DNA from 2 places in the uncultured Chitinibacter sp. genome. Region 2 is predicted to be linked to the other one. Evidence: predicted binding sites of a transcription regulator. Region 2 holds the regulator's gene; the other holds the start of a gene.
The links. The regulator FNR, encoded in region 2, switches genes on or off when oxygen is low (the NO sensors DNR and NnrR bind a similar motif). The targets are predictions, from matches to a motif close to TTGATNNNNATCAA.
Positions count from the first base shown of each region.

Region 1: QV747_RS05500 (GbsR/MarR family transcriptional regulator) is a predicted target of FNR. The motif match lies at 7,415-7,428, and genes of this name have one in related genera.

Region 1 is NZ_CAMFLP010000003.1:11,944-23,445, forward strand. Features, by position in the region: gene QV747_RS05460 (cobyrinate a,c-diamide synthase) at 1-743, opposite strand, end outside; gene QV747_RS05465 (YiiD C-terminal domain-containing protein) at 762-1,211, opposite strand; gene QV747_RS05470 (VF530 family DNA-binding protein) at 1,208-1,459, opposite strand; gene cobO (cob(I)yrinic acid a,c-diamide adenosyltransferase) at 1,515-2,117, opposite strand; gene QV747_RS05480 (ABC transporter substrate-binding protein) at 2,114-2,995, opposite strand; gene QV747_RS05485 (aminotransferase class I/II-fold pyridoxal phosphate-dependent enzyme) at 3,005-4,075, opposite strand; gene cbiB (adenosylcobinamide-phosphate synthase CbiB) at 4,107-5,090, opposite strand; gene QV747_RS05495 (TonB-dependent receptor domain-containing protein) at 5,094-6,932, opposite strand; cobalamin riboswitch at 7,055-7,273, opposite strand; gene QV747_RS05500 (GbsR/MarR family transcriptional regulator) at 7,461-8,030, shown strand; gene QV747_RS05505 (cytochrome ubiquinol oxidase subunit I) at 8,034-9,350, shown strand; gene QV747_RS05510 (cytochrome d ubiquinol oxidase subunit II) at 9,362-10,384, shown strand; gene QV747_RS05515 (M16 family metallopeptidase) at 10,439-11,502, opposite strand, start outside.
Region 2 is NZ_CAMFLP010000001.1:497,438-508,939, forward strand. Features, by position in the region: gene bamC (outer membrane protein assembly factor BamC) at 1-316, opposite strand, end outside; gene dapA (4-hydroxy-tetrahydrodipicolinate synthase) at 354-1,229, opposite strand; gene nagE (N-acetylglucosamine-specific PTS transporter subunit IIBC) at 1,701-3,182, shown strand; gene QV747_RS02320 (PTS glucose transporter subunit IIA) at 3,209-3,694, shown strand; gene QV747_RS02325 (hypothetical protein) at 3,778-4,461, opposite strand; gene fnr (fumarate/nitrate reduction transcriptional regulator Fnr) at 4,480-5,226, opposite strand; gene hemN (oxygen-independent coproporphyrinogen III oxidase) at 5,378-6,793, shown strand; gene QV747_RS02340 (sulfite exporter TauE/SafE family protein) at 6,810-7,478, shown strand; gene QV747_RS02345 (GNAT family N-acetyltransferase) at 7,521-8,009, opposite strand; gene QV747_RS02350 (YkgJ family cysteine cluster protein) at 8,085-8,423, shown strand; gene QV747_RS02355 (DEAD/DEAH box helicase) at 8,548-10,353, opposite strand; gene QV747_RS02360 (hypothetical protein) at 10,726-11,502, shown strand, end outside.

The sequences.
Region 1 (11,502 bases), on a different contig from region 2:
GCCGGGTAAATAAAGCAAAAGGCCGCATCCTGCGCCACCGCAATCCGCCGCCCTGCCAGCAAGGGCGGGATCGGCGCAGCCGCCGGTGCGCTCAATGCAGTCGGCGCGGGCAGCTGGGCAATCGGCTGGCTGGCCAGCATCTCGGCCAGCTGATCCAGCCGTGCCGGCAAATCGGCTACTTCATGCGGCTGCACAATGCCCAGATGCCGCTCGGGCAAAGGCTCGCCCCGCCCCACCCAGCCCTGCCACTGCGCCGCCGGGCAGGCTTCTTGCAACATTTGCGCATGCCGCTCGCCGGCCACTTTATTGGCTAGCACCCCATAAAACGGCAAATCCGCGCGGTAATGCGCCAAGCCAAAGGCCAGCGCGCCAAAAGTTTGCGCCATCGCGCCGGCATCAATCACCGCCAGCACCGGCAAGCCAAATTTCACCGCCAGATCAGCGGTGCTCGGCTCGCCATCAAACAGACCCATCACCGACTCGATCAACACCACATCGTAATCACGCGCAGCTTCGGCCAGCATCTGGCGGCACAAATCCTCACCCACCAGCCACAAATCCAGATTATCCACCGGCGAGCCGCTGGCAAACCCCAGCAGTAGCGGGTCGAGAAAATCCGGCCCGCATTTAAACACCTTCACCCGCTTGCCCTGCCGGCGATACAGCCACGCCAAGCCCGCAGTGATGGTGGTTTTGCCGGAGCCCGATGAAGGCGCAGCGATCAGTAATACAGCGGCACTCATAGCAGCGCACCTTGTGATTTAGTCATGGATTACATAATTCCCGCGAAAGCGCACCGCCACACCCTGCGCGGTGACAATCTGCACCGCGAGCTCAATCCGCCCGCGCCCTTTGCGGTTAAATAGCTTGAGGCAGCGCTCAAACTCGCCATCGCTGGCCAATTCGCAGCGCGCATTGATGGTTTCAACCACTGGCAGCAGGTATTCAATCTGCGCATCCTGAATCACGATATGCGCGTGCAGGCCGGCGACGTGCAGACGGGCAAACACCATGCTCCAGCCAGCCAATACCGCCACCGCATACAAGCTGCCGCCGAATGCAGTGCATTTGTGATTGATATTGGGCGCCAGCGGCGCGGCGAGCTCAATGAGGTGCGGGCTGGCGCTGGCCACACTGAGGCCAATCTCGCGGGTGAGCGGAATTTCCTCATGCAGCGTGCGCGCCAGTAGTGCAGGCAGATTGTCACTCATGCGCGGCCATCATCTTGGCTGCGCAAGGCCAGATCAAGCGCCTCGACTTGCGCACGCGCCCACGGCGTGCGGCGCAGAAATTTCAGGCTGGATTTGATTGAGGGCTCATTGTAAAAGCACTGAATCGGGATCCGCCGCGCCAGCTCTTTCCAGCCGTAATAGGCCACCAGATCGTTGAGCATGGTTTCCAGCGTAATACCGTGCTGCGGGTTGTTTTTCTGGCCACCGGCCGGGGTTTGGGCAGTCATGGGCGCTCCTGACGCAAGTGCGGGCAAGGCATAGTGAGCCATACCCCCAGTGGGTTTACCATTCCAAGCCTTTCTGCGCCTTGATCCCGGCGCGATACGCATGCTTTTCGTCTTGCAGCTCGGTAATGGTATCGGCAATCTCGCGCAATTCGGCCACTGCGGCGCGGCCGGTCACCACCACGTGTTGCATCTCGGGGCGTGATTCCAGATCGCGAATCACCTTGGCTTTATCCAGATAGCCATACGAGAGGCAGTAAGTCAGCTCATCGAGCACCACCACGTCGTAGCTTGGGTCGTTCAGCATTTGCGCGGCCAGCGCCCAGGCTTCTTCGGAGCGGGCTTGGTCGGCGGCAAAATTCTGGGTTTCCCAGGTAAAGCCATCGCCCATCACATGCCAATCGCAGTGTTTGCCCAAAAAGGCTTCTTCGCCGGTGTCGGTGCGGTTTTTGATAAATTGCACCACGCCCACTTTCATGCCGTGGCCAATCGCGCGCGCCACCATGCCAAAAGCCGAGGATGATTTACCTTTGCCATTGCCGGTGAGCAAAATCAGAATGCCGGTATCGAGGTTGGCTTCGGCAATATGCGCATCGATAATGGCTTTTTTACGGGCCATGCGCGCGGCGTGGCGCGCTTCGCGGGTAGTGTCTTGGCTCATGCAGCAGGCTCCAGGGCAACAGCAGTAATCAGGGTTTGTAATTGCGGCAAACCGCGCGTAATCGCGGTAATGCCGGGCACCAGCAAATCATGGCTGGCTATTTCGTGTACTTGTTGGCGCGCCAGCGCCGGCACGGCCGCCCAGCCCGCTCGCTCATACACTTGGGCCGGGTCTAGCGGCTGGCCACACCAGCTGGCGATCATCAGTTCGGGCGCGGCGGCGATGACTTCGTCGGCACTCACCGTGCGATCTTTCGCGGCCACCGCGCTTGAGCGGGCGGCAAAAATATCCTCGCCGCCAGCGATTTCGATTAGCTCGGAGACCCAGCGGATGCCACTATACAGCGGGCTATGCCATTCTTCGAAATACACCCGCGGCCGGCGCGGCAAGGTCGCGGCCTGCGCGCGGGCGGCGGCGAGCGTCGAGTTCAGCTCAGCAATCAGCGCTTGCGCTTGCGGCTGGCAATCCAGCAGCCGGCCCAAAGTGGCAATCATGCCCAAAATACCGGCGATGCTGCGCTGATTGAAAAAATGCACTTCAAGCCCAGCCTGAATGCACTCTTTCACAATTTCGCCCTGCAGGCCGGAATACGCCAGCACCAGATCGGGCTGCACGGCAAAAATCTTTTCCGCCTTGGCGGTCGAAAAGCCGCTAATGATCGGGTGTAGCTTGGTTACCCCGGCCGGGTGGCGGGCAAAGGCCGTAATGCCGGCGATGCGGTGCGCTTGGCCCAAGGCATACAACACTTCCACCGTTTCGCTGCTTAGGCAGGCGATGCGCTGCGGGCCGGCGCTGCCACAGGTGGCGGGCGCGGCAATCTCGACTGGTGCAGGCTGGAGGTCGGCGGGCTGAGCCGGCGCGGTAGTCACATCATTCATGCGGTTTCCTTAATGGGGGTCGGCAGGGCCGATTTGCGCTTGCGCAGCGGCGAGGCGGCTGGCAAAGCGCACGCGGTCGGCCTCGGCCACCGGGCCAAAGCGCAGTGCGCTGGAGCCGGCATCGGGGGTATTGAATACGCGGGCATAGATTTTCTGACTTGCCAACGCATACCCCCACTGATCAATGACATCGGCACTCACCGGGCAATACTGCAAGAGCGGATGGCTGGCCGCAACGGTGAGGCCATGCGCTTGCAAAGTTTCGCTCAGCCAGACCTGATCGGCTTGCAACCGCGCCAGTTGCGCCTGCTGCCAGTCGCGATCTTGCCAGGCCAACTGCGCCGCCCACAGCGCGGGGCCGCTCACCGCCCACGGCCCCAGCCATTGCGCCAGCGCGGTGCGGATAGCCCCCGGCGCGTACACCATGCCCAGCCGCAAACCGGCTAGGCCAAAGAATTTCCCCACCGAGCGCAGCACAATCAGCCCCGGCTGTTCACCGGCGGTCAGCAAGCTAGTTTGGCTACCCGCCAGTGCGGGCGCATCGATAAAGGCTTCATCCACCACCAGCCAGCCACCGCGCGCCGACAACTGCGCCGCCCAGTCTAGGAGCGTGGCGCTCGGCCAGCTGCGGGCATCGGGGTTGTTCGGGTTCACCAGCACCAGTACGTCCAGCGCGGGGATGGCCGCCGCAATCGCATCCGCCGCCAGTGCACTCACCTGATGCCCACCCAATTGCCAGCGCCAACCATGCTCGGCATACGCGCCGCGCAGCACCCCGACCCGGGCGCGCCCGCAGGTCTGCAGCCGTACAATCGGCAAGCCGGCAATCGCGGCCTGGCTACCCGCCACCGGCAGTCCCTCGGCCACACCGTAATACGCGGCCGCCGCAGCGTGAAAGTTGGCATCCGGGTGGGCAAGATGCTGTACCACCGCCGCCGGCAATGGCGGCAGCGGATAGCTATATGGGGCAATACCGGTCGAGCAATCGATCCAGTCGGCCCGGCTACCGCCAAAATTGGCCATGATGGTGGCCATATTGCCACCATGGCGCGGGGGCTGGCCCGTGAGTAATTGCGACATTAGTTGTATTTCCGCGCAGGGTTAAACGGCATCATCCCCACCACCACTGCAGCACCAGCAACAGCACCGCCAGTGCCAGTTGCAAGGCAAAACAGCGTTGCACCAGCCACAGCGCGCGGCGCACATCGGCAGCCTGCGGCACCCGGCCGGCACCCAAGGTAGGGCGCTCTTCCAGCCGCCCATGATAAACCGCCGGCCCGCCCAAGGCGACGCCCAGCGCGCCGGCGCCACTGGCCATCACCGGCCCGGCATTCGGGCTATCCCACTCTGGGGCTTGCCGCCGCCAGCAATGTAGCGCCAGCCGGGTTTGGCCCAGCAGCGCATAGCTCAGCGCCGTAACGCGGGCGGGAATAAAATTGAGCACATCATCCAGCCGCGCCGCCACGCGGCCAAACTGATTAAAGCGTGGCGTGCGATAGCCCCACATTGCATCCAAGGTATTGGCTAGCCGGTGCAATAGCGCGCCCGGCCCGCCCAACAAAACAAACCAGCACAGGGTGGCAAACACCGCATCGGCGCCGTTTTCTAGCGTGGATTCAATCGCGCCGCGGGCGATGGCCGGGTGTTCCAGCGCGGCACAATCGCGGCTAACAATCCGCTGCAAAGCCGCCCGCGCCGCGGGTAAATCGCGCGCCTGCAGCGGCCGCCAGATGGCGATCACATGCTCATGCAGGCTGCGGGCGCCCAGCGCAAACCACAGCAAGAACCCATGCCCCAACACCGCCGCCGCGCTACTCGCCCAGTGGCTGGCGCTCAGGGGCATGGACTGGGCTTGAGTCTGCAATAGCCCTAAGCCAGCCGCAAATACCCCTGCAGGTATCACCACCAAAATCAGAACACATAAGCCCCCCCGGGCAATACCCATCTTACCGGTATTGCACCGCTGCTCCAGCCACTGCGCCAGACGGCCAAAGCCGACCAGCGGGTGCCAGCGCCGGGGCTCACCCCACAGCGCCTCCAGCACCAGCGCAAGCCACAAGGCCGGCAGCAGTAATTGGGGGGCGAACCACAACATGGCTTACTTTTGCGGTGCCCAGCGCAGCGTCAGCATGCCATTCAGGCCCAGCGTGCCGTAGTCGTAAACCTGGGTGTAATCGCGATCAAACAGATTATTCACCCGGGCATTCACGCTCCAGTCTTTGTTCAGCTGGTAATCGGCGCTCAGATTCACCACGCCATAGCCCGCCAGCGTCACGCGGCCAACGCCATAGATGTCGTCATAGCGTTTGCTCTGGCCCTGCACTTCCGCACGCAGCTGCCAGCCATCGGCTGCATAGCCGGCATAGGCCAAAGCACTGTGCTTGGCGCGCCGCGCCAGTTGCTGATCTTTTTGCAGATCTTTGGCATCAAGGTAGTCGTAGCTCACGCCGGCCAGCCAGTTGCCGCTCTGCCAATCGCCGGTGAACGTAATCCCCTGCAGGCGCACGCGCTCGACATTGCTGACGGTATTGGTGCGGGTCAGGATGAAGTTTTTCACTGTATTGCGATAGCCCGTCAGGCTCAGCTGCAGCGCATCGCCACGATAGCGGGTAAAGAGCTCGCCACCGGCTGATTCTTGCGGTTTCAGATGCGGATTACCGTAATTGGGGAAATACAGATCGTTAAAGGTCGGTGCTTTGTAAGCGGTGCCGTAGCTACCACCCAGTTGCCACTGCTCGCTCAGCTGATAGCTCGCGCCTGCGCTGCCGGTGGTTTGGCGGCCAAATTGCGAGTTATCGTCGCTGCGCAGATTACCCTGCAGGCTCAGCGGGCCCAGCTTGGCCAGATAGCCACCCAAGAAACTATTAATGCGGCGCTGATCTACATCGTATTTGGTGGTGCCAGAGACTTCCTGATTCAGCGTCTCGGCACCCAAGGTGGCCGTGCCCGGGCCGAATTGAATATCATTGAGCCAGCTTATTTGAGTTTGCAGGGTTTTAAACTGGCTTCGCTCTTTGGCCGCAGTCGCGGCCGGCGCATAGGTGTAACTATTGTCGAGGCTTTGGCCCACTTGCAGGCGGCTATGCCAACGCTCGGTAAATTGATTGCTGCTGTACACCTGCAGCGCGCCGCTGGTGCTTTCATCGCGATAATCGTAAACCTTCGGCGCGTAGGCGTTGTCGTAATGGCTTTCGCTATCGGCCACCAGCAGGCTGGCGCCCAGCTCATGCCCTGTGGCCAGCTGATGGCTCAGGCTCAACGAGCCGCTGGTATTTTCATAGCCATCGGCATCGCTGTTGTACTTGGCGTATTTAGGCAGCACCAGCGCGCTAATGCCGTCGGTTTTGTAATGGCTCACGCTGGCGGCATAGCGGGTGGTAGCCGTGCCGCCACTCAGGCTGGCGCTGGCTTGCAGGCTGTCTTGCGTGCCCATGCCTAAGCTAATGGCCGGTTGCATACCGGCTTGGCCGCGCTTGGTAAAGATCTGGATGACCCCGCCAATGGCATCAGCGCCATACAGGCTGGCCGCAGGGCCACGCAGGATTTCAATGCGCTCAATCTGCGCCAGCGGGATATTCTGCAGCGCAGCCGTGCCGGTGGTGGCCGAACCCACGCGCACCCCATCAATCAGCACAATACTTTGATTGGTATTGGCGCCACGGATAAACAGATTCATCGCTTTGCCCGGGCCGCCATTGCTGGCGGTTTGAATGCCGGGCTGGCGCGCCAGCACTTCAGGCAGGCTACTCTGGCCTTCGCGGGCCAGCTCGGCTGCGGTCAGGACCGTCACATCACCGATGACTTCGCGCTCGGGCTGGGCAATGCGCGATGCGGTAACCACGATTTCTTCAAGCGGCTCGGCGGTGTTTGCGGCCTGGGCCAGCAGCGGAAAGGTCGATAAAACTACGAGGTATAACTGGGAAAGACGCGTATTCATTAGGGCCTCCGGCAATACACCCACAGTGTATTGCTGTTTAAAACCGACAGAGGCCACGCGTTAGCCGGATCGAACGATCCTGAGTTCACGCGCGCGGGCACCCTGCCGTGCGTTTCGCTGCGCCAATGCGCAGCCACCGAGGCCGGTATCCGGACTGATCAGTGACCCGCTTGCGGGCCGATCGGTCGCCTTCCCATTCGCGATGCGAACAGTGGCTGCGCTGAGCGCATGACCGACTACACTGATTTACCGTTGCAGGGGCAGTACAGGCTTTTCACCTGTTTCCCGTTTAAAGGCGGGCAGCGATTGCTGCGCGCCTCACCTTGGCTGGCGCGCATTGTAGCCCAATCGCCCTGCCATTGCCTGACGCGAATATGACAAAGTCAATCGCCAGCATTTTAGTTTTTATCAATCAGCCAGATAGCAAAATACAATCGCCTAATTTTTGGGCAGCCCATTGTCAAGCTCACCCCCGCTGGAATATGATCCAGATCAAATTTCAAAGATTACTGAAAATTCAAAACGTTTATGAAGCTCACACCTTTGATCCAATCTTTCGTGCTGCACTTTGGCGAAATGGGTAGCCGCTGGGGCATTAATCGCACTGTGGGGCAGATTTATGCGCTGCTGTTTGTTAGTGAAAAACCACTCAATGCCGACGAAATGGCCGAGGCGCTGGGCTTTTCGCGCTCGAATGTCAGCATGGGGCTCAAAGAGCTGGAATCGTGGCGGCTGGTAAAGCTGCAGCATTTTCCCGGCGATCGGCGCGAGTATTACTCCACCCCGGAAGACGTGTGGGCGATTTTTCAAACCCTGGCCGAAGAGCGCCGCAAGCGCGAAGTGGAGCCGACCCTCACCATGCTGCGCGGGGCGCTGATGGAAGAGCCGGGCAACGACGCCGAACGCTATGCGCAGGCGCGGATGGCCGAAATGCATGGGCTGATTGATCTGGTGACCAGCTGGTTTAGCGATATTCAAAAACTGGATGTCGAAACGCTGGAAAAGCTGATGAAGCTCGGCGCGCAGGTGCAAAAGTTCTTACTGTTTACCCAAAAACTGCCCTTTATCGGCCAAGAAGCCGCCCGCAAGGAGGAATAGACCATGCCACCCGATGCCAGTGTGCTCGATCCGCTGTTATTGGCCCGCATTCAATTTGGCGCCAATATCACGTTTCATATCTTGTTTCCCACCATCAGCATTGCGCTCGGTTGGGTGCTGCTGTTTTTCAAGCTGCGCTTTAATGCCACCGGCGAAGCCAAATGGCTGGATGCCTATGCATTTTGGGTAAAAATCTTTGCCCTGACTTTTGCGCTGGGCGTGGTTAGCGGCATTACCATGAGTTTTCAGTTCGGCACCAACTGGCCGGGCTATATGCAAACGGTGGGTAATATCGCCGGGCCGCTATTGGCCTATGAAGTGCTGACGGCGTTTTTCCTAGAAGCGACGTTCCTCGGGATTATGCTGTTTGGCCAGCAACGGGTCTCCAACCGGATGCATACGGTAGCCACCGTGTTGGTGGCTGGCGGCACGACGCTGTCGGCATTCTGGATCTTGGTGCTTAATTCCTGGATGCAAACCCCGGCCGGCTTTGAAATGATCAATGGCCAAGCCCATGTGACTAGCTGGCTGGCGGTGATTTTCAATCCATCCATGCCTTATCGCCTCACCCATATGTTGCTGGCCTCTGGCCTTACGGTAGCGTTTTTACTGGCTGGGGTTTCGGCGTATCGCTGGCTGGCTGGCCAGCGCACCGGCGGCGTCCATGCCAGCCTGAAAACCGGCGTGTATCTGGCGGCGCTCTTGATCCCGCTGCAAATTTTTGTCGGCGATATGCATGGCCTGAATACCCTGAAACACCAGCCGGCCAAGCTAGCAGCCATCGAAGGGGTGTGGCACACCGAGCGCGGTGCGCCGCTGTTGCTGTTCGCTCTGCCCAATAGCGAAACGCGCAGCAATGACTACGCCATTGGCATCCCGAAACTGGCGAGCTTGATTCTGACGCATGATCTGAATGGCGAAATCAAAGGCCTGAATGAGTTTGTGGGCGAGCATCCGCCAGTTGCGAAAGTATTCTGGTCGTTCCGGGTGATGGTGGGCGTGGGTGTGCTGATGCTGCTCACCAGCTGGCTGGCCGCCTGGCAACTGCGCCGGGTGGGCGAGCCAGCCCCATGGCTGGGCCGCGTGTTGATCGGCATGACCTTTAGCGGCTGGATTGCCACCGTGGCCGGCTGGTATGTGACCGAAATCGGTCGCCAGCCCTGGCTAGTGCAAGGCGTACTCAAAACTGCTGATGCGGCCTCTAATGTAGCGGGCGGCATGATCTTGAGCACGCTGATCATGTATCTGGCGCTGTATGTGTTCTTGCTCGCCTCATACATTTCGGTGGTCTTTTACCTGGCCCGCAAAGCCAAAGCTTGAGGAGTGACATCATGACGGGCATTGATCTGGCCTATTGGCTACCAGTAATTTTTGCCGCCCTGATGGTGGTGGCGATGTTTGCCTATGTTGTACTGGATGGGTATGACCTTGGCGTCGGCATTTTGCTTGAGCTAGCGAGCGATACCCCACAAAAAGATCAGATGATCGCCGCGATTGGCCCCTTCTGGGATGCCAACGAAACCTGGCTGGTACTGGGGGTGGGCCTATTGCTGGTGGCATTCCCGCTGGCGCACGGTGTGATTCTCACTGCACTGTATTTGCCGGTGGCGCTGATGCTGCTGGGGCTGATTTTGCGCGGGGTGGCTTTTGATTTTCGCGTGAAAGCTCAAGCGCAGCACCAGCCGCTGTGGAATCGCTTGTTTTTCGTCGGTTCACTCTTGGCCACGGTAGCGCAGGGCGTGATGCTGGGGCGCTATCTCACCGGCTTTGCGCCGGGCTGGGCCGCCTGGGGTTTTGCCCTGCTGGTGGGCCTAAGCCTGATCGCCGCCTATGCCCTACTTGGCGCCGGCTGGTTGATTATGAAATCCACCGGCGATCTGCAACAACGCGCCGTGCGCTGGGCCAAAGCCAGCTTAGGTTTTGCCGCGCTGGCAGCACTGCTGGTGTCGGTGGCCACCCCGGCTATCAGCCCGCGGGTATTTGAGCTGTGGTTTAGCCTGCCGAACTTCTTCCTGCTGGCCCCGGTGCCACTGGTATCGATCGCCCTGTTTGCGGTAATGGCATACAGCCTACCCAAACTCGCCCAGCGCCAGCAGCAAGGCAATGATAATTTCTGCTGGCTACCCTTTGCGGCCACGGTCGGGATTGTGGCGCTGTGCTTTTTCGGGCTGGTGTTCAGTATCTTCCCGCATCTGGTGATCGATCAGCTCACCATCTGGCAAGCCGCCAGCAGCCCCGAAGCCCTGCTCATCATGCTCTTTGGCGCCGCGATCGTGCTGCCGACCATCATTGGCTACACCATCTACTCGTATCGGGTGTTCTGGGGCAAGGCGCGCGAATTACAATACACCTAAGTGTCTTTTAGCTCGCAAGCAAAAGCCCCAGCCTTATTTGGCTGGGGCTTTTTGTTATTGCTCAGCTAATAATTTGTCGAATTTCACTTCATTGCGACAATTAAACGTCCCAGAAGTCCAGCGAGAGGGCTTGAGCCAATCCTGCAAATACTGATGAAGCTGGGCCGGCGTGTAGTTTACTTCCTGCATAGCAACACTCCCACCTGTACCATTCCACATCCAGCTGCGCGAAACCCAATACGCCCGCCATACCGGATCACGGGCAATTCGCTCCAGCATCTGATTCATTTTGGTATTGGTTAATTCGGCCGTTGCAGCCGTGGGCGGTTCTTTGAAGAGCTTTTTCAACACCTGTTCCACCGAAGCCACTACTTCCGAACAACGCCCATCGTCATGCTTGAATTCAAAAGTCATTAACATGCCTTGTGCTGGGCTTAGCGCTGTCGAATATTGCACGCCATAAACATCACCAGCCACCTCACGCAAAGCCTGATTCAGCGCATCATGAATCACTTCGCTCAGGGCCAGCCCCAGCATTAAGTTATCTTGTGAGGCCGCTAATGGCACATCAACCTGTAAGACCCGCCATGCTGTGCTACCGCGAATACGCTGTTTGACTTGCGAGGGTGAATTTAATCCCAGCCATTTCTGCCCAGCCTTGGCAGGCTCGGTATTTGCCGCTGTCACAGGCAAATTAGCGAGATATTTTTCGAGCAAGGGCTGAGCTTGCTTGGGCTCTACGCCTGCCAACACAAATTTGAATTGAGCCGGATTACCCAACAGTTTTTGCTGTACAGCCTGTAATTGCGCCAGATTGGCTTCAAAATCCGTGCTGTACCAATCCTCTTTATAAGGCCAATTCTCGCCGTAGCGGCTCTCACTCAGCGAGGCATAGAGAGAGTTAGTCCCGCTGTAATAGCTTTGATACGCCATTTTCTGGCTTTCATCCAATACCGCAGCATCAAATTTTGGCCCTTGCAGGAAATAACGCAGGCCGAGCAACAAGCCCTCCAAACCATCCGGCACTGAAGTGGCTGCAATTTGGGTGGAATCGGGATTAAAGTCGGCACCCATGGTGAGCGAGTATTCGCGTAAAAATTGCTGGTATTCGGCTGAAC
Region 2 (11,502 bases):
TGGCACTGAGCGTGGCTTCAATAAAACGTAGCCCGTCCTGATTCACGATGCGTGCATTCGCGGGCTTGGGTAGTAATTCACGATTAGTATTGTTGGCTTGTGCCGCTGTTGTGGCACTTAGCGTCGTATTGGCGGTGGCGTTCGGCGTGGCTACTTGCGATAGGTCGGGTGGCACTTCAAGCGGGTTGCGACTCACGTTGTCACTGCCACTGCGATAATCCACCTTGCTGGTGAGAATGTTATCAGTAGAGCAGGCGCTTAACGCAGTCAGCAGTGCGGTAGAGAGCAGCAGTTTGGAAAGAGTTTTGATTTGCATGAATCGAGATTCCGAAAGGGCGGGTCTACCAACAAAATTAGATAATCTGAGCCGCTTGCATGGCTTGTTTGAGCGTGCTTTGAGCGCTCTCACTCAAACGTGTCAGCGGTAGGCGCAGGCCAGCGGGGATTTTGCCCATGGTTTCCAGCGCCCATTTAACCGGGATGGGGTTGGCTTCAATAAACAGATGCCGATGCAGTCCTTGCAGCGGGTCGTTCAATTCGCGTGCACGAGCGATGTTGCCTTTTGCAGCCGCGGCGCACATTTCACTCATGGCTTTGGGGGCCACGTTTGCAGTTACTGAAATCGTGCCATGGCCACCCAGCAAAATGAAGGGCAGGGTGGTGGCGTCGTCGCCACTGTAAAGGCCAAAGCCAGCTGGGGCGCGCTTAGCTAGCTCGGCAGCTCGCTCCATATTGCCCGTGGCATCTTTGATCCCCACGATATTGGGCAATTCAGCCAACTGCAGTGCAGTATCGTTGCTCAGATCGCAGCCAGTGCGGCCGGGTACGTTATACAGCAGGGTGGGCAGTGCCGTATTTTCGGCAATGCTTTTGAAGTGCTGATAAAGGCCGGCTTGCGTGGGTTTGTTGTAATACGGTACGACGCTAAGGCCGTAGTTAGCACCGACGCGCAGCGCTTCATTCGAAAGGTGAATGGCTTCGCGGGTGGAGTTGGCGCCCGTGCCGGCAATGACCGGCACGCGGCCGGCCGCTTGTTCGACCACTGCTTTTACTACTGCGATGTGCTCATGCACATCCAGAGTGGGGGATTCACCTGTGGTGCCAACGGCGACGATGCCATTGGTGCCTTGTTCAATATGCCAGTCAACGAGTTTACGCAGGGTGGGGAAATCGATTTCACCGTTCACGTCCATCGGCGTGACGAGTGCAACAAGGCTACCTGTAAGCATGTGTGGATAAACCAGTAACAGATAAAAAAACTATTCTAACCGAAGCTGTGCGGCGGTGTAACCAATCGATTGCCGACTTTTCACCATTTTGCTTGCGATGGCGATACCCCGGTGGTGTATCGGCTGGCGAATGTAAAGAAATCTTGCAAAGTATTAAGAAGCAGACTCATTGGTTGTAATCATTGAGCAATCTCAACATGATGCGCCTCACACAATGACAATCTTTGCCGCACGGATCTTCGTTGTTTCGTGCGAGCTTTCAAATGGTTGTTTGAAGATTTTTGCTTTCTTGCACAGCTTGCAATGGAAACATTGCACAGATTGTGACGGCGGGCAGATAATCAAGTGGCCATTTTGAACCTCTCGTCTGCGCAGCAAACGATGTTCTGGGGATGAAGTTGTAGTGTTATCAGCTCTAGCTGGTTCTTCAATCTAATAGGGTCGAAGTACTACTTAAAAGGTGAAATAAGCATGAATATTTTGGGCTATTTGCAAAAAATCGGCCGGTCACTGATGGTGCCGGTAGCTGTATTGCCAGCCGCTGCGATTTTGATGGGTATTGGTTACTGGATTGATCCGGATGGTTGGGGTGCAAGTAATGCACTGGCAGCTTTCTTGATTCAAGCTGGTGCTGCCATCATTGACCAGATGCCAATCCTGTTTGCGGTTGGTGTGGCATACGGTATGTCGAAAGACAAAGATGGCGCTGCTGCGCTGGCGGGTCTGGTGGGTTTCCTCGTGGTAACCACCCTGCTCAAACCTAACGTGGTATCGCAAATTCAGGGTATCCCTCTGGATCAAGTGCCAGCCGCGTTCAAGAAAATCAACAACCAGTTTGTTGGTATCTTGTGCGGTGTGATTGCTGCAGAACTCTATAACCGTTTCAGCGGTGTTGAGTTGCACAAAGCACTGGCGTTTTTCTCGGGCCGCCGTCTGGTTCCAATCGTTACTTCTGTCGTGATGATCGTTGTATCGTTCATCCTGATGGCAGTATGGCCACACATCTACGGTGGTCTGGTGCACTTCGGTGAATCGATCGTTGGCCTGAAAGCTGTTGGTGCTGGTATCTATGCCTTCTTCAACCGCTTGCTGATCCCAGTAGGTCTGCATCACGCCCTGAACTCTGTGTTCTGGTTTGACGTAGCCGGCATCAACGACATTCCTAACTTCTTGGGCGGTGCGAAATCACTGGCCGAAGGTAAGGCTGTTCAAGGTGTTACCGGTATGTACCAAGCTGGTTTCTTCCCAATCATGATGTTTGGTCTGCCAGGTGCTGCATTGGCGATCTACCAAGCTGCTAAGCCTGAAAACCGCGCTCGCGTAGGTTCAATCATGCTGGCTGCTGCGGTAACTTCATTCTTCACTGGTGTAACCGAGCCGCTGGAATTCTCCTTCATGTTCGTGGCACCACTGCTGTATGTGGTTCACGCCTTCCTGACTGGTGTGTCTGTATTTATCGCTGCGCAAATGCAGTGGATTGCAGGCTTTGGCTTCTCAGCCGGTCTGGTTGACTTTGTTCTGTCTAGCCGCAACCCGCTGGCCCAGAACATGATCATGCTGATTGTTCAAGGTGTGGTGTTCTTCGCGATTTACTACTTTGTATTCCGCGCAGTGATCGCAGCTCTGAACCTGAAAACGCCTGGTCGTGAAGACGAAGAAGCCGTTGCTGCTGCCGCTCCAGTAGCTGCCCCAGCTGCTAGCGACACTCTGTCACTGGCTCAAGGCTACGCGGATGTAGTTGGTGGTGCTGCTAACGTGACCAACGTTGACTCATGCATTACCCGTCTGCGTCTGTCGGTAAATGATGCTGATCTGGTGAATGAAGCTGCTGCCAAACGTCTTGGTGCTAGTGGTGTAATCAAGCTGAACAAACAAAGCGTACAAATCATCGTTGGGCCTAAAGCCGAACTGATCGCTGACGCGCTGCGTGGTGTTCTGGCCGGAAAAAAGTAACAGAGGCTGCGCCACAGCCTGAGGCTGTGGCCGTTGTAGCCTCTAACCCCGGCGAAATCGTACTGCTGTCCCCGGTAACGGGTGAGGTGGTGGCTCTGGAAGATGTGCCCGATGCGGCATTTGCGACCCGAGCTGTAGGTGAAGGTGTGGCGATTCTGCCTACCGGTAATCAAGTTGTTGCGCCGTGTGATGGCCAATTGGTGAAGATCTTCAACACCAACCATGCTTTCGCACTGATCAATGATGCCGGTGTTGAGCTGATCGTGCACATCGGGATTGAAACCGTGAAGCTGGGCGGGCAAGGTTTTACCCGTCTGGTTGAGCAAGGTAGCCAAGTGAAAGCCGGCCAGCCGGTGCTGGAGCTGGATCTGGAATACTTGCGCAACAATGCTAAATCGGTGATCAGTCCGGTGGTATTGACCAATGCTGATCAATTTGCCCCATTGGCCAATCTGGCTAGCGGCGCAGTGGTTGCAGGTCAAACCCCGCTCTACACCATCAAAAGCAAATAAGTAGTTGAGTAATGAAAAAAGCCACCTTCGGGTGGCTTTTTTATTTGTTTGCGCCTGTAAGAGCTTGAGCGAGGCTGCTCGCCTTATTGCTGGCTGAGTAGTTGCGCCAGCTGGTGAGTGGGGCTGTATTCGTTGCTAATTAATGGCGCAAAGGCCTGCTCAAGCTGTGGGTGATGTGCATGAAATGCTGCAGGTGGAAAATCCTGCAGAAAGCGATGGGCGAGGCCACGCAGGGTGGATAGTTGCAGCTGTTGTTGCAAGAGCTGATGGCTCAGTGCCGTTAGCAGTGGCCCTTGCTGCTGAAACGGGTTGGGTTGTTGCAATGTGCTGAGGATGGCTTGCCAGTCTTGCTGTTCGGCGCTTTGCGAGGGCGGCAATAGCGTCTGCCAGATCTGCTGAATAAACCCGCCGCAGCCGCGCGGGCCGAGGTGCAGCCAGCCATTGGCCACGGGGGCGAGCAGATCCAGTATTTCGGCAGATTGCTCAAGCGCGGCATGCTCGCCGCTGGCCGCCAGCATAAAGCCGTGCAGGCCGGCCAGAGGGCTGGGCACGATGATGACTTCGCACAGCGGATGCTCAGGATAGTGTTGCTGCAGATAGGGGGAGCCAGGATGAAACAGCAAAATTGCTTCATCCGTGGCGATGCTGGGTAGCTGTTGGCTGAGCGGGTGCAGGCAGAAGGCTGTTTGGCGCGGAGTTTGCCAGTGCAATCGGCTGGCTATTAGGGGTATAAGACTAGAGGGGGCAATCAAATGGGCTTGGCGCATGATACCCCCGGTGGTGCTTTATTCGTCGTGACAGGTGTTCAAAAGTTTTTTCAGGCTGTCGATGTTTTCCAACTCGATTAAGCGGTTTTGCACTTTAATCAAGCCTTGGTCCTGGAATTTGGAGAGTGTACGACTCACGGTTTCCAGTTTCAGGCCCAGATAGCTACCGATTTCTTCCCGCGTCATACGCAGATGGAAGCTGCTGGATGAATAGCCGCGCACGGCGAAACGCTGTGACAGGTTCAGCAGGAATGCCGCGAGGCGCTCTTCGGCCTTCATATTGCCCAGCAATAGCATCACGCCGTGATCGCGCACGATTTCGCGGCTCATTACCTTGTGTAGATGGCGTTGCAGTAGTGGCACATCGCGCGAGAGGTCTTCGATGTCGCTAAAAGGCAGCTCGCACACTTCGCTGTCTTCCAGGGCGATGGCATCGCAAGTGTGTACATCGGTGCTGATGGCATCCATGCCCAGCAATTCGCCCGACATGTGAAAGCCGGTGACTTGCTCGCGGCCATCTTCAGAAATCACGCTGGCTTTAAAGAAGCCCAGACGCACCGCATACAGCGAGCGGAATGGTTCACCAGCACGATACAGCGCCTCGCCACGTTTAATCGGGCGGGCCTGGGTGATCAGTTTATCTAACTCTGACATTTCATCCTGGGAGAGGCCGATGGGCAGACACAGCTCACGCAAACTGCAGTTAACACATGAATTGCGCAGATGGCGTGGGGTCATGTCGCGTACTTGGATGGGGGAAATCATCAACTTCTCACCAGAAAACAAAAACAGGGAAACATTGTACCGCTAGCGCGTGCTAATTACCGCATGCGCCGTCACGATGAATTGATTTTAATCAAACCAGAGGATTAGGCTAGCTCTTATTCTGCAGGGGTAGAATCGGAGTAGAGTCACGATGACATTTGTAACAAGCCAGCATCCGCACCCGAGCGGCCAAATCGAATTTGATCGCGAGCTGATCGTGCGTTACGACGGCAAAGGGCCGCGCTATACGTCTTATCCGACCGCGGATCGCTTTACGCAAGCCATGACCAGTCCTCAGCTGGAGCAGATATTACAACAACGCTTACCCGGCGCGCTAGCCAATCCGCTATCGTTGTATTTTCACATCCCTTTCTGCAATACCGTATGTTATTACTGCGGCTGTAACAAGATTATTACGAAAGACACCAGCAAAGCGGATGTGTATCTGGATTATCTCGGGCGCGAACTAGCCCAGTATGCCCAGGCCTTGCCACAGCGCTCACGGGTCAGTCAGCTGCATTTAGGCGGCGGCACGCCCACCTTTTTAAATGAAGCGCAGCTTGAGCGCTTGCTGGGGATGGTGCGTAGCCATTTTGAGCTCTTGCCGACTGGCGAATACTCCATCGAGATTGATCCGCGCAAAGTGGGCGAGTCGATGATCCGCACCTTGGCGCAGCTGGGTTTTAACCGGATGAGTGTGGGTATTCAAGATTTCAACCCCGCGGTGCAAGAGGCCGTGAATCGGGTGCAATCGCAAGAAGAAACCCGCACTGTGATTGAAGCCGCCCGCATGCATGGCTTTAAGTCGGTGAGTGTCGATCTGATTTATGGCCTGCCCAAGCAAACCGTGGCCAGCGTCGCTGAGACCATTGCGCAAGTGCTGACATTGCGTCCGGATCGCATCGCCCTCTACAACTACGCTCATTTGCCCGAGCGCTTTATGCCGCAACGGCGGATTAATGAGGCCGAATTGCCCTCCGCCAGCGATAAGCTGGATATGCTGCAAAACGCCATTCGCGATCTCTTGGCGGCGGGTTACGTGCTGATTGGCATGGATCACTTCGCTTTGCCGAATGATGATCTGGCCGTGGCGCAGCGCCGTGGGCGGCTACAGCGCAATTTTCAGGGGTACTCTACCCATGCCGACTGTGATTTGCTGGCCTTTGGCGTGTCGTCGATTGGCAAGGTGGGCGGGCAGTACTACCAGAATGTAAAAACGCTGGAAGAGTACTATCAGGCGGTCGATGTGCAGCAGTTGCCGGTGCAGCGCGGCCTGACGATGAATCGCGATGATGTGATTCGCCGGGCGGTGATTCAGGCGCTAATGTGCCAATTCGAGCTATATTTTCAGGCGATTGAAGTCAGCTATATGATCGTTTTTGCCGACTATTTTGCTGACGAGCTGCAATTGCTCGCGCCGCTCGTCGAAGATGGTTTGCTGCAGATCGAGGCTGATGGTCTGTTTGTAACTGGCAAAGGCCGGTTGCTGATCCGTTCGATTGCCATGGTGTTTGATCGATATTTGCGGACAACGGTGACGCAAGCGCGGTATTCTCGCCTGATTTAACGGTGGGCGGGATAGCGTGCTGGAAGTAGATCTGCTGGCCCTGTTTTTGGCTGGTTTGCTCGGTGGCGGGCATTGTGTGGGCATGTGCGGTGGCATTGTTACTGCTTTTAGTTTGCAATTGCCGCCTACGGCGCGCTGGCCGTATTTGCTGGGCTTTAATCTGGGCCGACTGGCCGGCTATGCGCTGATCGGTGCCTTGCTGGGTGGTTTGGCAAGCTTTGCGCTGCTTTTGCAATTGCAGGCGCTCAAACTCTCGCTGTTTATCCTTGCTAATGTCCTGCTGCTGTTGCTGGGGCTGTATATCGCCGGCGTTAATCGCTGGCTCACTCGCGTCGAAGCTCTAGGGCAGCCGCTATGGCGGCGAGTGCAGCCGCTGATGCGGCGCTTACTGCCGGTGCGCTCGGTGTGGCACACGCCGCTAATAGGCCTCTTGTGGGGCTGGATACCCTGCGGGCTGGTGTACACCGCCTCTTTGTCGGCGCTGGCGAGCGGCAGTGCCAGTCACGGGGCGGGGGTGATGCTGGCCTTTGGGCTGGGGACTTTGCCCAATCTTTTATTGATGGGCTTGTTTGCCCGCCAGCTCCAGCAAGGCCTGCAAAAACCGTGGGTGCGGCCACTGTGTGGCGGGCTGATTGTGGCGATGGCGCTGTGGCAGCTTTATACCCTGCTGGGTATCTATTTCTAGCCCTTTTCTTATCTGATTTAGCTGGCAATACCCCTGGGTTGGCTAAAGTGTGCGGCTCATCAACTCGGCGGCGCCGTATTTGTGCAGATCAGCGCTGTTGCGCTCGACCACAAAGCCATGCCGTTGCCAGAATGCCGGCGCGCGCCCCACTGCGATCAGCATTGCGCGCGGCAGTTGCTGCGCCCGCGCCCAGCTCAGTGCCGTATCAATCAATTGCTCGGCCACCCCAAGGCCGCGCGCGCTGGGCGCGACGGCCAGATCGTGCAGATAAAAGCAGTCCGCTGCGGCCTGTGGCTGTGGCCAGCAAAGCTGCCGGCTGTCGAGTTCGGGTGGCTGCCAGCCTTGCCAGGGGTGGCAAAACAGATACCCCAGTGCTTCGCCATCGCGCTCGGCCAGCCAGTGGCTGGCGGGCGAAAAGGCAATTTTGGCGGCAAAGCATTCTGCTTGCTCTAAGAGTTCCGGTGGGTAGCAGCTGGCTTGAATGGCGGCAACCGCGGGCAAATCGGCGGCGGTGAGTGGGCGAATCAGCATGGTAAAACTTGACCCCAGGCGGGGAATTGGATTGAATGCGGCCCTGATTGTAATCGCTGGATCGGGTGGCTGAATATGGAAAATGTGTGCTTGAGCTGTGGCGCCTGCTGTGCGGCGTTCCGGGTGTCATTTGATCGCTCGGAGCTTAGTAGCGAAGGCGGCACAGTGCCAGATAGTTTGGCGGATGACGAAACTGCCTACACCGCCCGTATGCGCGGCACCGATTATGCGCAGCCGCGGTGCTTGGCGCTGGTGGGCAAGGTCGGTGAGCGGGTGTCGTGCGGTATCTATTTCGAGCGTCCATCACCCTGTCGCGAGTTTGGCGCGCTGGCCGAAATCGGCGTGTATAGCGCGGCCTGTAATCGCGCCCGCGCGCGGCATGGCCTGCCGCCGCTGGAGGTTGCGGGCGATTAAGCGCTGGTTCGATTCTGTTGGGCTCAGCGATCGCCACGCAACTGAGCAAGCCCAAAGCGCAGCCCTAGCGGGCAATAAAAAAGCAGCCCGTAGGCTGCTTTTCTAATTGGGTAAGGCGAGATGCTTAGCTAAAGCGACCGCCGCCACGTTTGCCATCTGGCTTGCCGCCAAAATCGCCACGTGGAGCGCGAACTTCGCGCTGACCGCCTTCACGTTGCTCACGCTGGCTACCGTAGTTGCCACGTGGGGCGCGCTCGCCGCCAAAGTCACCGCGCGGAGCGCGATCAAAGTTACTGCGTGGCGCACGTTCGCCACCAAAATCGCCACGCGGTGCGCGGTCGAAATCACGACCACCACGATCGCCGCGATCACCACCATAGTTGCCGCGTGGGGCGCGCTCGCCACCGAAATCACCGCGTGGAGCGCGATCGAAATCGCCACGTGGCGCACGGTCACCGGCGAATTCGCCGCCGCGTGGGGTGCGATTGCCGTAGCCGCCACGTGATTCGCGATTATCAAATTGACGCTCGCGTTGGCCGCCAAAGCCTTCACCGCGTGGTTGACGTTCGCGCTCGCCGTAGCTGCCGCGTGACGCTTCGCTGCGATGACCTTCAGTGTGACGTTGGCCGTCTTCGCGTTGGCGCTGGCCTTTGTAGCCACCAAAGCTCTTGTTGTAGCCGCCATCGCGACCACGGCCACGGCCTGGGCCGCCTGCGCCACGACGATCGCCACCTTGGTGGCCACGGCCTGGCTGGAAGCGTGCTTCCAAGCCTTCGATCTCTTGTACGCCAAATTCGATTTGGAATTGACGGCGGATTTTAGTCAGCAGCGAGAAATCGCTTTTCGTCACCAGTGATACGGCCACGCCAGAGCGACCGGCCCGGCCGGTACGACCGATCCGGTGGATGTAGTCTTCCGCAAAGCGTGGCAGATCGAAGTTGATCACCAAGCTAATGCCGGCCACGTCGATCCCGCGCGCCGCCACGTCGGTGGCCACCAGCGTGTCGATATCGCCGCGACGCAGACGATCCAGAGTGCGGCGACGATCGCGCTGAGCCAGGTCACCGTGCATGGCGGCAGCTTTAAAGCCTTCCAGCTTCAGCCATTCAGCCAGCTCATCGGCCGACAATTTAGTCGCGGTAAAGATAATGGTTTGCTGGCCGTCGTTGTCACGCAGCAGTGCGGCAACCAGCTTTTGTTTGTGCTCATAGCCATCGGCATAGTGCACACGTTGTTCGATTTGTGGCTTAGATACTTCTTGTGGCGCCATTTCCACCAGTTTTGGCGAGCGCAGCATTGGCTCGGCAAAGCTTTGTACCGATTCGCTCAGCGTGGCCGAGAAGAGGGCGGTTTGGCGCTCTTTGGGCAGTTGCTCAACGATGGATTCCACTTCATCAATAAAGCCCATGTCCAGCATGCGGTCGGCTTCGTCCAGTACCAAGAGTTCCATGCGGCGGAAATCAATGCGGCCATTGCGCATCAGGTCGGTCAAACGGCCTGGGGTCGCCACCAGCACTTCATACGGCTGCGCCAGCATTTTGTTTTGCACTGGATAGGGTACGCCACCCACAACGGTCACCACTTTGCAGCGCGGGATCTTGCGGCAGAATTCGGTTGCCACTTTAGATACCTGCTCAGCCAATTCGCGGGTTGGCGTCAACACCAAAATACGCGGGCCGCGGCCATTGTGTTTTGGCTCTTTGGTCAGTTTGTGCAGGGCGGGCAGCAAGAAGGCGGCGGTTTTACCGGTACCGGTTTGCGCTGAAGCCATGATGTCGTGGCCGGCCATGATTTCAGGAATGGCGGCTGCCTGAATCGGGGTTGGGGTGTTAAAGCCTTGAGCTTCCAGGGTGGCGGTAATTTGTGGCGCCAGGCCCAGTTCGATAAAAGCGTTAGGCGTGTCTGTAGCCGTAGCAGCGGTATGCGGCATGTTGGCAGTCCTTATATGTGTGGCCAAGTCCATGACTTGACTCAGCATCGACGCCAACCAGAAGTTCCGCTATCAACAACTGCAGTGCGGGGAAGAAGGTCAGAGGCGATGAGATCTATGAAAAAGCAAAACGCCCACCGAAAGAAATAAAGTGTGCAACAAACCTGCCATCGGCAGCGAAACTGTTGCAATGCAGCGGGCAATGCATCGAAGGGGGCGAATTATGCCTAGGTGTTGCCAATAATGCAACACACATTTTCAGATGCTTGAATTCGCTGCGGGATGCTGCTAGCCAATGCGGGTTTTTACTCAGCGGTTTTTTCTTGTGCTAGGTGGGCGAAAGCTTGGGCGTGGCGATGTTAAAATGCGCGTATGACGACCTTGACCCAACTTGAACTGATTCTACCCGGCGCACTGTGGCCGCAGCTAAATACACGCGCCGCGATCTGGCAAAACCAAACCCTGCCGGCGCTGGCCAAACTGTATGGCACGAGCCGCAAAAGCATTTTGCCACTGCGCGGGCGGGCGGCCTATCTGGCGAGCCTGGCGGGGCTGGCGCAGCTACCCGCCGGGCCGATTTTGGCAGCGCACTATCAAGCCCAAACTGCTACGCCACTCACGGCGGGCTACTGGTTGCTGGCTGAACCCGTCCACCTGCGCCTCGAACGTGATCATCTCACCGTCTTGGGTGAGCCGTATCTGGCCTGCCAGCAGGCGGAAGCCGAAGCGCTGGTGGATAGCCTGAATGGCTTGTATGGAGCGGATGGCTGGCAGTTTATTGCCATCAGTCCGAGCCAATGGCTGCTGCGCCTGCCGGCCGATCCGCAGCTGGAGTTTGTGCCGCTGGATCAGGCGCTTAATCGCGATCTGAACGACGTTTTGCCTGCGGGGCCGAAAGCGCTGCAATTTCACGCCTTATTGAATGAAATGCAAATGTTGCTGTACCAGCATCCGGTGAACGACGCCCGCGATGCGGCAGGCCAGCCATTGGTGCACAGTGTGTGGCTATCGGGTGGTGGGGTATATCCTGCGGATCAAGATGTGGCAGTGCCTGCGGCGCTATACGCCGATGATGTATTGCTCAATGCCTTGGGTGCGCAAGCGACTGTGCCGGGCAATTTTGCCGCAGCTCAGGGGCTGAATATCAGT